Regions from separate parts of the Vibrio jasicida 090810c genome, predicted to be linked through region 2. Evidence: predicted binding sites of a transcription regulator. Region 2 holds the regulator's gene; each other region holds the start of a gene.
The links. Region 2 encodes PurR, which represses purine synthesis genes. Its sites were predicted from a motif close to TNANGNAAACGTTTNCNTNA; they were not measured.
Positions count from the first base shown of each region.

Region 1: purL (phosphoribosylformylglycinamidine synthase) is a predicted target of PurR. The motif match lies at 1,668-1,687, and genes of this name have one in related genera.
Region 3: metK (methionine adenosyltransferase) is a predicted target of PurR. The motif match lies at 1,568-1,587, and genes of this name have one in related genera.
Region 4: C1S73_RS07280 (NCS2 family permease) is a predicted target of PurR. The motif match lies at 1,382-1,401, and genes of this name have one in related genera.

Region 1 is NZ_CP025792.1:1,556,187-1,559,403, forward strand. Features, by position in the region: gene purL (phosphoribosylformylglycinamidine synthase) at 1-1,503, opposite strand, end outside; gene mltF (membrane-bound lytic murein transglycosylase MltF) at 2,089-3,217, shown strand, end outside.
Region 2 is NZ_CP025792.1:1,123,498-1,126,714, forward strand. Features, by position in the region: gene torD (molecular chaperone TorD) at 182-829, shown strand; gene purR (HTH-type transcriptional repressor PurR) at 1,272-2,276, shown strand; cyclic di-GMP riboswitch class I at 2,556-2,645, shown strand; gene C1S73_RS05300 (TfoX/Sxy family DNA transformation protein) at 2,762-3,217, shown strand, end outside.
Region 3 is NZ_CP025792.1:2,771,580-2,774,796, reverse strand. Features, by position in the region: gene tkt (transketolase) at 1-1,463, opposite strand, end outside; gene metK (methionine adenosyltransferase) at 1,831-2,985, shown strand.
Region 4 is NZ_CP025792.1:1,543,712-1,546,928, reverse strand. Features, by position in the region: gene C1S73_RS07285 (aminoacyl-histidine dipeptidase) at 1-387, opposite strand, end outside; gene vcdP (small protein VcdP) at 849-935, shown strand; gene C1S73_RS07280 (NCS2 family permease) at 1,423-2,712, shown strand; gene gpt (xanthine phosphoribosyltransferase) at 3,017-3,217, shown strand, end outside.

The sequences.
Region 1 (3,217 bases), 430 kb from region 2:
GATAAATGCGATTGGGTTAGCATCACCAAGCTGCCAACAACGGTCGATCACTTCCTGACAGCGACGCTCCATTTCTGGGTTTTCACGCTGTACCGATGCAAAATCTAGGTCTTCTGCTGATTGACCAGATGCCATAGAAGAAGCAGCTCCACCGCCAAGACCGATGTTCATTGCTGGACCACCAAGTACAATTAGGCTTGCACCAACAGGGATCTCTTTCTTCTGAACGTGCTCGTCACGGATGTTACCCATACCACCAGCAATCATGATTGGCTTGTGGTAACCACGAACCTCTTCACCTGCGTGCGAGTTCACTTTTTCTTCGTAAGTACGGAAGTAACCAAGTAGGTTTGGACGACCAAATTCGTTGTTAAACGCCGCGCCACCCAATGGACCTTCTAGCATGATGTCTAGAGCGTTAACGATACGACCTGGTTTACCGAAATCTGTTTCCCATGGCTGTTCAAAACCAGGAATACGTAGGTTAGATGTTGTGAAACCAACTAGACCTGCTTTTGGCTTACCACCGATACCAGTCGCGCCTTCATCACGGATTTCACCACCAGAACCAGTAGAAGCACCCGGCCAAGGAGAGATAGCAGTTGGGTGGTTGTGCGTTTCCACCTTCATTAGGATGTGCGCTTTCTCTTGGCTGTAACCGTACTGGCGAGTTTCCGGGTTCGGGAAGAAGCGACCTACATCTGAACCCACCATAACTGCTGCGTTATCTTTGTATGCAGACAGAACGTTTTCTGGTGTGGTTTCAAACGTGTTTTTGATCATCTTGAACAGAGACTTCTCTTGCTTAACGCCATCGATAGTCCAGTCTGCGTTGAAGATCTTGTGGCGACAGTGCTCTGAGTTCGCTTGTGCAAACATCATTAGCTCAATGTCAGTCGGGTTGCGTTCTAGCTTATTTACGAACGCATCGTAAAGGTATTCGATTTCATCATCTGCAAGTGCAAGACCTAGGGTAACGTTTGCGTTTTCAAGCGCAGCACGACCGCCTTTTAATAGGTCAACGTCTGCTACAGGAGCAGGTTCTGCCGCTTGGAATAACGCATTTACTGCATCGAAATCAGTAAATGTCACTTCCATCATGCGATCATGGATGAGTGCTTTTACATCAGCAATTTGAGCATCGTTAAGAGGAGTCGATGTCTCTACGTAGTATGCAGTGCCGCGCTCAAGACGTTTTACTTTGTCTAGACCACAGTTGATAGCGATATCAGTAGATTTAGAAGACCAAGGCGAAATAGTGCCCGGACGAGGCGTAACAAGAAGTAGAAGACCTTCTGGCTCATGCTCTTCGATCGTAGGACCGTAAGTCAGCAATTTTTCCAGTTTTTCCAACTCTTGAGCATCAAGGTCAGACTTTAGATCCGCAAAGTGCATGAACTCTGCGTAAATGCCAGTGACAGGCAGATCTTGTTCACGACAAAGTTCCAGTAGTTTATTAACACGAAACTCAGAAAGAGCTGGGGAGCCACGCAAAATTCTCATGTGCTTAGGTCTCTTATTGCAAGTGATTAAGGTGATATTGGAATAAATTCAGTGGGTTATACTGTTTTCTTCGAAGCTATTCCCGAAGGTTTTTCAAACCTATGCCGATGCCACCTCTTCGTTGCGAGCGCATTATATAGCAATTGTTTTTGTGATGTAACACCAAAAGCAACCGTTTGCGTCATTTTTTTCGTCAAATTTGATTTATACCCAAGTGACTTCAAGATTCAGGGGTCAGAGCAGTGTCACTGATTCAAGTTCAAGGAAAGCAACACCGTGTAATAGCAAGCTCTTTCCAAGTTGTTTGACGATGAAATTGTTTCAGTGACACGCTCCCAAAGGGCGAGTTGCCTTGGCTCGAATCCATCGTTACCAATTATCAATTTAGAATCACTAGATTTTCAAATTGTTGCCTCGCTTTCAAACCAAGTCATTCTCGCTGAACCAAGTATCTCGAGGTTACTTGGGTATCCTTAAATGTCGATAAATCACACAATGTCGCACTCTATCTGCCTGATTCACTTTGCCCAACCAGCTCGCTTTGATATAAAGGCAACTAGAAATTTATCGAGACGTACCGAATTAATGCAAATAAGTCAGTTCAACCGACTCAAGCGCAGCGCCCTACTTTTCGCGTCTGTGCTTTTACTTTCTGCTTGCCAGATTGAATCGGAGCCAAAAAGTGAATTCGAGCAAATCCAAGAGCGTGGTGTCCTACGTGTTGGCACGCTAAACAACCAACTCTCCTACTACATCGGACCTGATGGCCCGGCAGGTTTGGATTACGAACTGGCACGAAAATTTGCTGAGCAATTAGGTGTGAAGCTGGAGATTCGACCGGCGTTTCGCCAAGCAGATCTCTTCCCTGCATTAAAGAAAGGCGACATCGATATTATTGCGACAGGTTTAAACCAAACTTCTGAAGCTGTACAACGTTTTCGTCCTGGACCCGCTTACTATTACGTCAGCCAACAAGTGGTTTATAAAAAAGGTCAGCTTCGTCCTCGCGACATTAATCAGCTGATCAATTATCAAGCTAAAAAAGACAGTAATGCGGAAGAAGGTTCAAATGCTGGGGCAGAAACTCTTCAGATAGTTGAACAATCTCAGTTTGTTCCAACCTTAACGGCGCTACAGAAACAATACCCAGACTTCCAATTTGAGATTGTTGGTGATGCGGATACGCGAGATCTACTCAAGCATGTCTCTACAGGTGAGTTACGTTTTACGGTAACCGATTCAGTAGAACTGTCTTTGGCACAGCGCCTGTACCCGGATCTTGCTTTAGCCTTTGAATTGACAGAAGACCAACCCGTCTCTTGGTTTACTCGTCGCTCTGAAGATGAAAGCTTCTACGCAATGTTGATCGAGTTCTTCGGCAACATTAAACAATCTGGCGAACTGGCGACTTTAGAAGAGAAGTACATTGGACATATCGAAGCCTTCGATTATGTCGATACTCGTGCTTTTATACGCGCACTGGACAATACCTTGCCTAAATGGGCACCGCTGTTCCAAAAATACAGTGAAGAGTTTGATTGGCGCTTGATTGCTGCATTGGCTTATCAAGAGTCTCATTGGAAACCAAAAGCGAAGTCGCCGACTGGCGTTCGTGGCATGATGATGCTCACGCTCCCTACCGCAAAAAGTGTTGGTGTAACAGATCGTCTTGATCCGGAACAATCCGTACGCGGTGGTGTGGAATACCTACGTC
Region 2 (3,217 bases):
AGTAACATTTCTAGTCATAGATACATTAAAAAGCAAGATTTTGCGATTTTATTGATTCAAAGCAAGCTTATTTACAGCCATTCATAAACCGGCACATTTTCCCATAATGGATAACAATTATAGTTACTGCTATTCATCTTAATTGTTTACACTTAGGGAATAACCATTCAGGAGCAAAAAAATGCAAGAAGTGAAAGCTTTTAACGAGAAACGCGCAGAAATCTATTGGTGGTTTTCTAGCCTGTTCGCAAAAGAACTAACAGAGAAAGAACTAGAAAGCTACCACAGTGTTGACATTCGAAGCTTTTTGGCTGGCCTTGGTGAAAATGAGTCATTAAAACCAGCTGTGGATACCCTTGTTGATGCACTTAACCGCCTACAGGATCGTGAAGACGCGCAACTTGAATTGGCTGCAGACTTTTGCGAGCTTTTCCTGAAAACAGAAAAGCACGGTGCACTGCCTTACGCATCTATGTACATCGGTGAATCTGGTCTTTTAAATGACAAGCCAGCAGAAGAGATGGAAAAACTGATGGCCGATTTTGGTGTTCAGGTTGATGAGAACCTGAAAGAGCCAGCGGATCACTTAGCGGTTGAACTAGACTTCTTAGGTAACATGATCATTCGTTCTAACGAATTAGAACAAGACAAACACATGGAAGAAGCGTTCGAGAAACAGAACGACTTAATCCAAAAGCATCTTATGTCTTGGTTGCCACAGTTTGCTGCGAAATGTAAGCAATTCGACGAATTTGGTTTCTATGTAAGCGTTGCGCAACTATTAATTGCATTTTGTAAACTGGACAGCACCTACCTTCTTGGTGAATAATTGCCGCCAATTTCAGGGAGCTCGCAAGCGGGCTCCCTATTTTATTCGTTAATTTTTAATCTAGCACATAGAAGCCCTTTCCATTTAGCAGTTAAAATGTGACCTCAATAGCGCAAAACACCTGCTGAAAATATTGCTAGTGTGCCCACATCAGTCTAAAATGTGAGCGCAAACGATTAAATACGACTTATATGTAAACCGCTGAAATATGGCGGTTTTTGTGTTTTATTAACAAGATTGCTGACCAATTCCTCACTTATATAAGTAAGGAACATGAGATTCAGCAACAAATGTTGCTACAAACCTTTTTATACCGATTTCGGAACAACCGCTGCCTAATTAATTGAACCTTAAACTTCAGATATGGTTCAATTCGCGCAACATACTAAGCGTAAGGTTGTATTCACTACGGTATTCAGTAGCTCGATACAGGACATCATTTATGGCCACTATAAAAGACGTTGCTCGCTTAGCCGGCGTTTCTACCACAACAGTTTCGCACGTAATCAACAAAACGCGTTTTGTTGCTGAAGCAACCCAAGAAAAAGTAATGAAAGCGGTTGATGAACTAAATTACGCGCCAAGTGCAGTTGCACGTAGCTTGAAGTGTAACTCAACTCGCACTATCGGTATGTTGGTAACGCAATCGACTAACCTTTTCTTCTCAGAAGTTATCGACGGCGTTGAGAGCTATTGTTACCGTCAAGGTTACACGCTGATCCTATGTAATACTGGCGGTATCTACGAAAAGCAACGTGACTACATTCGCATGCTAGCGGAGAAACGTGTAGATGGCATTTTAGTGATGTGTTCTGACTTAACGGAAGAGCTAAAAGAGATGCTTGACCGTCATTCAGATATCCCGAAAGTGGTGATGGACTGGGGTCCAGAGAGTTCGCAAGCTGACAAGATCATTGATAACTCTGAAGAAGGTGGCTACATCGCAACAAAATATCTGATCGACAATGGTCACACTGATATTGCTTGTTTGAGCGGTCACTTCGAAAAAGCCGCGTGCCAAGAACGCATTGCAGGTTACCGCCGCGCAATGGCAGAAGCAAACTTAGCAGTAAATGAAGATTGGGTACTTGAAGGTAACTTTGAGTGTGATACTGCCGTACTTGCTGCTGACAACATCACAGCAATGGACAAACGCCCGACTGCCGTTTTCTGTTTTAACGATACCATGGCGCTTGGTTTGATGAGTCGCTTGCAGCAAAACGGCATCAAAGTACCAGAAGATATCTCTGTCATTGGTTACGACAACATCGAGCTAGCAGAGTACTTCTCGCCACCGCTAACGACTATCCACCAGCCAAAACGTCGTGTTGGTAAGAATGCGTTTGAAATTTTGCTAGAACGCATCAAAGACAAAGAACATGAAAAACGCATTTTCGAAATGCAGCCAGAAATTGTTGTTCGCAACACAGTTAAGAAACTGAACTAAGCGGCATCGAAGTTTTATAAAGCGCTCGTAAGGGCGCTTTTTTATTGCCTAAAAATAACATTCCAAAAACATTTCAGAATATAAATACCTCCCCTCATTTAGATAAGTTGCTGTTTTAATTGGGCGTAGTCCATTTCCTACATCAACCTTTTGTATGACAAGGGACCGTTCCCAAATATGAAACCAAACACATCAAAAAATCACTATTAACTGAACCAAGATCACACTTTCATGTTTGAAACGTGATGTTAATTCAATATACGAAGTATTCTCAAAGTGTCACGCACAGGGCAAACCATTCGAAAGGGTGGGACGCAAAGCCTCCGGCCTGAACCATCTTATTAGATGGAAGGTAGCGGGGTTACCGATGGCAAATATGCATTAAGTGAGTTTACCCTTTAATGACATTGTGTCTGCATGCATTTGCTAATCTCTCGGACCTGATTTTTGGTGGCGTAATATTAATTACACCGAGATAACACATCATGGATAAACCGATACTCAAAGACTCAATGAAGCTGTTTGAGGCACTTGGTACTATCAAGTCGCGCTCAATGTTTGGTGGCTTCGGGCTTTTCGCCGATGAAACGATGTTCGCACTAGTTGTAAACAATCAACTTCATATTCGAGCAGACCAACAAACTTCATCTGACTTCGAGACTCAAGGACTAAAACCGTACGTCTACAAGAAACGTGGTTTCCCAGTGGTCACGAAATACTATGCTATTTCTGATGATCTATGGGATTCAACGGATCGCTTGATTGATGTTGCAAAGCAATCTCTTGAGACTGCTAAGCAAGAAAAAAAACAGCAAGCGAGCACCAAGCCTAATCGATTGAAAGACCTTCCAAATCTACGCCTAGCAACTGAACGTATGTTGAAGAAAGCAGGCATCGACTCTGTCGAGCAATTAGAAGAAGAAGGTGCCTTAAGCGCATAC
Region 3 (3,217 bases), 1.6 Mb from region 2:
ATGTTTGGAGTCAGACGTAGTGAAGCCATTTGCTCAACCGGTTGGTGAGTTGGGCCATCTTCGCCAAGGCCGATAGAGTCGTGCGTGTAAACTTGGATGTTCTGAACTTTCATCAGAGCAGCCATACGCATAGCGTTACGAGCGTATTCCATAAACATTAGGAATGTTGCGCCGTAAGGAACGAAACCACCGTGTAGCGCGATACCGTTCATGATCGCAGTCATACCGAATTCACGTACACCGTAGTGGATGTAGTTACCAGAGAAGTCGTTCGCTTCTAGAGACTTAGAACCTGACCACATGGTTAGGTTAGAAGGCGCTAGGTCAGCAGAGCCGCCCATGAATTCTGGAAGCATTTGACCAAACGCTTCTAGAGCATTTTGAGATGCTTTACGTGATGCAATGTTCGCTGGATTAGATTGAAGATCCGCAATAATTTGGCTCGCTTTTTCTTCCCACTCTGCAGGAAGTTCGCCGTTTAAACGACGTTTAAGCTCTGCCGCTTCTGCTGGGTAAGCCGCTGCGTATGCTTCAAACTTCGCATTCCAAGCTGCTTCTTTCTCAGAACCTGCTGGTTTTGCATCCCACTCAGCGTATACGTCTGCTGGAATTTCAAATGCTGGGTGTTCCCAACCTAGGAACTCACGTGCTGCTGCGATTTCGTCTGCACCTAGTGGCGCACCGTGACAGTCGTGTGAACCTGATTTGTTTGGAGAACCAAAACCGATGATGGTTTTAGTACAGATCAGCGTAGGACGAGGGTCTGCTTTTGCCGCTTCAATAGCAGCATTGATCGCTTCAGAATCGTGACCATCTACAGCAGGGATAACGTGCCAACCGTAAGATTCAAAACGCTTAGGAGTGTCATCAGAGAACCAACCTTCTACGTGACCGTCGATAGAAATGCCATTGTCATCCCAGAATGCGATCAGTTTGCCAAGGCCTAGTGTACCAGCAAGAGAACAAGCCTCGTGCGAGATACCTTCCATTAGACAGCCATCGCCCATGAACACGTAAGTAAAGTGGTCAACGATGTCGTGACCTTCTTTATTGAACTGTGCCGCTAGCGCTTTCTCAGCCATTGCCATACCAACCGCGTTGGTGATGCCTTGACCTAGAGGACCAGTCGTTGTTTCGATACCTGGTGCGTAGCCGTACTCAGGGTGACCAGGAGTCTTAGAGTGAAGCTGACGGAAGTTTTTAAGATCGTCGATAGACAGCTCGTAACCGCTCAGGTGCAGTAGAGAGTAAATAAGCATAGAGCCGTGGCCGTTAGACAGTACGAAACGGTCGCGGTCTGCCCACTCTGGGTTAGCTGGGTTGTGGTTTAGGTGAGAACGCCAAAGAACTTCAGCGATATCAGCCATACCCATAGGTGCGCCTGGGTGGCCAGAGTTAGCTTGTTGAACACCATCCATGCTAAGAGCGCGGATTGCATTTGCCAGATGTTTACGAGAAGACATGTCTGCTCCTGAGTGCATTAAGCGAATTGATAAAGGAATGTGGGCGCTTTTATCTTACTAAGAAGGGATAAAAGCGCCGCAATATTCTCTCAGAGCCAAATTCTGACTGCAAACGTTTTACTCACCATTTTTGAGGTTTTAACTCAATCTTTTCGCTGATTGTCTGCATTTTTCTATAAATTCATCACCCTTCAAGCAAACGATTGGGTAATAAGTCAGATGAATTGGATTGGAAAAAGAACTTGTAATTCGAACACGGCAATTTAAAATAGACGTCTAGATGTAGAAACACCTACAAACTGTATTGTATTTTTCGTGGCAAGCTTGCGTTAGTTGGCCATGAGTAAACCTTAAGATTGGAGCTATCATGGCTAAGCACCTGTTCACTTCTGAGTCGGTATCAGAAGGTCATCCAGATAAAATCGCAGACCAAATCTCTGACGCAGTTCTTGATGCAATTCTTGAGCAAGACCCAAAAGCACGTGTTGCTTGTGAGACTTACGTTAAAACCGGCATGGTTATGGTTGGCGGTGAAGTAACAACGTCAGCATGGGTTGATATTGAAGAAATCACTCGTGAAACTGTTCGTGAAATTGGTTACGTTCACTCTGATATGGGCTTCGACGCGAACTCGTGTGCGGTTCTAAACACCATCGGTAAGCAGTCTCCAGACATCAACCAAGGTGTTGATAAAGCAGACCCTAAAGAGCAAGGCGCCGGCGACCAAGGCATCATGTTCGGTTACGCAACAAACGAAACTGAAATCCTAATGCCAGCTCCAATTACTTACTCTCACCTACTTGTTAAGAAGCAAGCTGAAGTTCGTAAGAGCGGTAAACTAGACTTCCTTCGTCCAGATGCGAAATCTCAAGTAACGTTCCAATACGACCAAGGTAAGATTGTTGGTATTGATGCGGTTGTTCTTTCGACTCAGCACTGTGATTCAGTAACAACACCAGACCTACGTGAAGCAGTAATGGAAGAGATCATCAAGCCAGTATTGCCTTCAGAGTGGATCACTAAAGACACTAACTTCTTCATCAACCCAACCGGTCGCTTCGTTATCGGTGGTCCAATGGGTGACTGTGGTCTAACTGGTCGTAAAATCATCGTAGATACTTACGGCGGTGCAGCTCGTCACGGTGGTGGTGCATTCTCAGGTAAAGATCCATCGAAAGTAGACCGCTCAGCAGCTTACGCGGCACGTTACGTAGCGAAAAACATCGTAGCAGCTGGCATGGCTGACCGTTGTGAAATCCAACTTTCATACGCTATCGGTGTTGCTGATCCAACGTCTATCATGGTTGAAACGTTCGGTACTGAGAAAGTATCACACGACATCATCATTGAAGCGGTTCGTCAAAACTTCGACCTACGTCCATATGGCCTACAAGAAATGCTTAACCTGCTTCAACCTATCTACAAGCAGACAGCAGCATACGGTCACTTCGGTCGCGAAGAGTTCCCATGGGAAGCAACGGATAAAGCAGCTATCCTACGCGATTTCGCTGGCATCAAATAATCGAGCCACACAAGAATCGATAAAGCCCTCGCCTTTGGCGGGGGCTTTTTGTTCCCTCCTCCCTTTTTCTTTCCTATCTCTTTCTTGAACAAAAATTCAGCATTTATTTGTAAATTGCCCTAACTCCGCCAATAGTTAACATAATGTTAAATGCACTTTCCGATGCATATAACGTATAGAGATAAGGTGCGGACTCACGTGATGAAAAAAGTAATGAAAACGTCAGTCAGGC
Region 4 (3,217 bases), 420 kb from region 2:
TGCAAGACAAGAAGCCATACCAATGCCGTTGTCAGCACCTAGTGTTGTTCCTTTCGCTGTTACCCACTCACCATCGATGTATGGTTGGATAGGATCTTTAGTGAAGTCGTGATCAGTATCTTCGTTCTTTTGCGGCACCATGTCGATGTGCGCTTGAAGAACCACGCCTTTCTTGTTTTCCATACCCGGTGTTGCTGGCTTTTTGATAAATACGTTGCCAGTTGGATCGCGGCGTACGTCAAATCCCTGCTCTGTTGCCCAAGTCACAATGTACTGAGCTAGTGCCTCTTCATGTTTAGAAGGGTGAGGGATTGAACAAATCTTATCGAAAAACTGCCAAAGTGGAGCAGGTGATAAGGTACTGATTTCAGAATGGAATTCAGACACGGAGGACTCCTTTTGATGTGCTTTGCCAAATATAAACCGTAAATTTAATAAGTGTTTAGCAGTAAATGCTAATCCGGTTTTGGCTTTGAATTGTTTTCAGCATACCACCAGAAGGGCGCTACTAGTAGATGTGGATAAAAGGATTTGCCCTTGAACTGTCACAGTTTATGGACACACAGAAATACACGAATGCAACTCAATTAGTATCAATTATAAGATTGGTTATTTTTTAATTTACTAAAGTGTAATTTAATTACAGTTAATTCTTGATGAAGATCAATTTATTAATGTTTTGTGATTTCTGTCACTAAAATGCTTGTAATTAAATTTCTTGGTGGTATATTTGTAACCAGCTTCTGAGAGAAGAATGAAATGCTCAAAGGATGAGTCCGTTTGTCGCCTCCAAGGAACCGAGAAATCAACCAAATTAACAGTATTAATTGATTTAGAAGGTGATATTTATGAAAGGTTTACCAAGTGCAATGTTCTGGAACAGCAAATCTGTTTACACCGGTAACTTTGTATACCCAACAAGCTTTGGTTACTAATTGAAGCCAACGCATGTGACTCGAACAAATTTGTTCACCCCTATAAATTGGAATTTTTTTTCAGTGCATAGTGCTGACATGATTCACCGCCACTCAAATTGAGTGGCGTTTTTTTATCTCTTGATCCTGAACGTTGACTGATTTCTCACCGCTAAGCACCTATTCTAGGTTTGCTTCCCCAACTTATTTCATTTGCTAACCAAATTCGTGAGTGTTTTACGCTCAAAACTCCATGTTTCTGTTTGAAAGTTTAATACATTGTTCAGTTTGCACTCGTTGTCTTACTTGAATGCCTTAATTGTTAGTTATTGTTTATTAAGCCTTAAATTTTAATCGCGTTTGAAACGCTAGCGAATCGGTTTCATATCCAAAGAAAAAAATCGCATTAGAGTGAAAATTCTATCTGGAATTTGTTATTTGATAACTTTATAATTCGAGCCAATCGATTACGCAACCGTTTACTTTTTACCCTTTACAGGATTCGATCATGCTCGAAAGGCTATTCAAACTTAGTGAAAATGGCACCAATGTGCGCACTGAGATCATCGCAGGTGTTACTACCTTCTTAACCATGGCTTACATTATCTTCGTAAACCCAGCAATCCTTGCAGATACTGGTATGGATCGTGGTGCTGTGTTCGTTGCGACGTGTCTTGCTGCGGCTATTGGCTGTTTCATCATGGGCTTAGTAGCAAACTACCCAATCGCTCAGGCTCCAGGTATGGGCCTAAACGCGTTCTTTACCTACTCTGTTGTGTTGGGTATGGGTTATACGTGGCAAGTCGCGCTAGCAGCAGTATTTGTGTCGGGTCTACTATTTATTGTGTTGAGTGTGTTCAAGATCCGTGAGTGGATCATTAACTCAATTCCACTTTCTCTTCGTACAGGTATCTCTGCAGGTATCGGTCTGTTCCTTGCGTTCATCGCACTGAAAAATGCCGGCATCGTAGTAGATAATCCAGCAACGCTAGTTTCAATGGGTAACATCACTTCGCTACCATCTGTACTTGCGGCTATCGGCTTCTTTATGACTATCGCGCTGGTTCACCGTGGTGTGAAAGGTGCGGTTATGATCGCCATTTTGGGTGTGACAATTCTTGGTCTTATCTTTGGTGACGTTCAATGGGGCGGCATCATGTCGACACCACCAAGCATCGCACCAACCTTCATGCAGCTAGACTTCTCTGGTCTGTTCGAAGTTGGCATGATCTCGGTCGTATTTGCTTTCCTATTCGTTGACTTGTTCGACACTGCGGGCACGCTAGTTGGCGTTTCACAGAAAGCAGGTCTAACTGACGAAAACGGCAACATTCCACGTCTAAACAAAGCGCTACTTGCTGACTCAACAGCAACATCAGTAGGTGCTCTACTAGGTACATCTAACACGACGTCATACATTGAGAGTGTTTCTGGTGTAGCAGCAGGCGGTCGTACTGGTCTAACGGCTGTGGTTGTTGGCGTATTGTTCCTTCTGGCTCTGTTGTTCTCGCCACTAGCAGGTATGATTCCAGCTTACGCAACATCTGGTGCGCTATTCTATGTAGCGATCCTAATGCTTTCTGGTCTTGTTGGCATCGACTGGCGTGACCTCACAGAAGCTGCGCCAGTTGTGGTTACTTGTTTGGTAATGCCTCTTACTTTCTCGATTGCAGAAGGTATCACGCTAGGTTTCATCGCTTACGCTGCTATTAAACTGTTCAGTGGTAAAGGCCGTGAAGTATCGATGAGTGTGTGGGTGATGTCTGCTATCTTCATTGTGAAATACATGGTCGGTTAATTCCAACGATTGAAAAAAGCCAGTGCGAACTCGATTCACACTGGCTTTTTGTTTGTGGATAATTTTTAAAGTAATTCATCCACTTCTCCATTTTGTATTGTTCACCGAATACGATTTTTCTGCGTAATAGGCAGAGAATTTTGATATCAGCGTTGGTATTAACGATGTGTTTCGGTAGAATAATCGTTTGCGTAGCTTGAAACCCCTATTTCCTCTGGTGTGGAAAGTTTAGCGAGATGAGTCCATTTCAGCGCCATCAGCTAGACAGAGGGGATGCATATTTTGAAATTATTAGGTTATTACAATGAGTAAAAAATTCATTATCACTTGGGATGCGATGCAGTCTTACTGCCGTGAACTGGCTGAGAAACAAATGCCAGCTGAGCAATGGAAAGGTATTTGGGCGGTAAGCCGTGGTGGCCTAGTTCCTGGTGCAATCCTAGCGCGTGAACTGGGTATTCGTCACGTTGATACTATTTGTATCTCTAGCTACGACCACGATCAC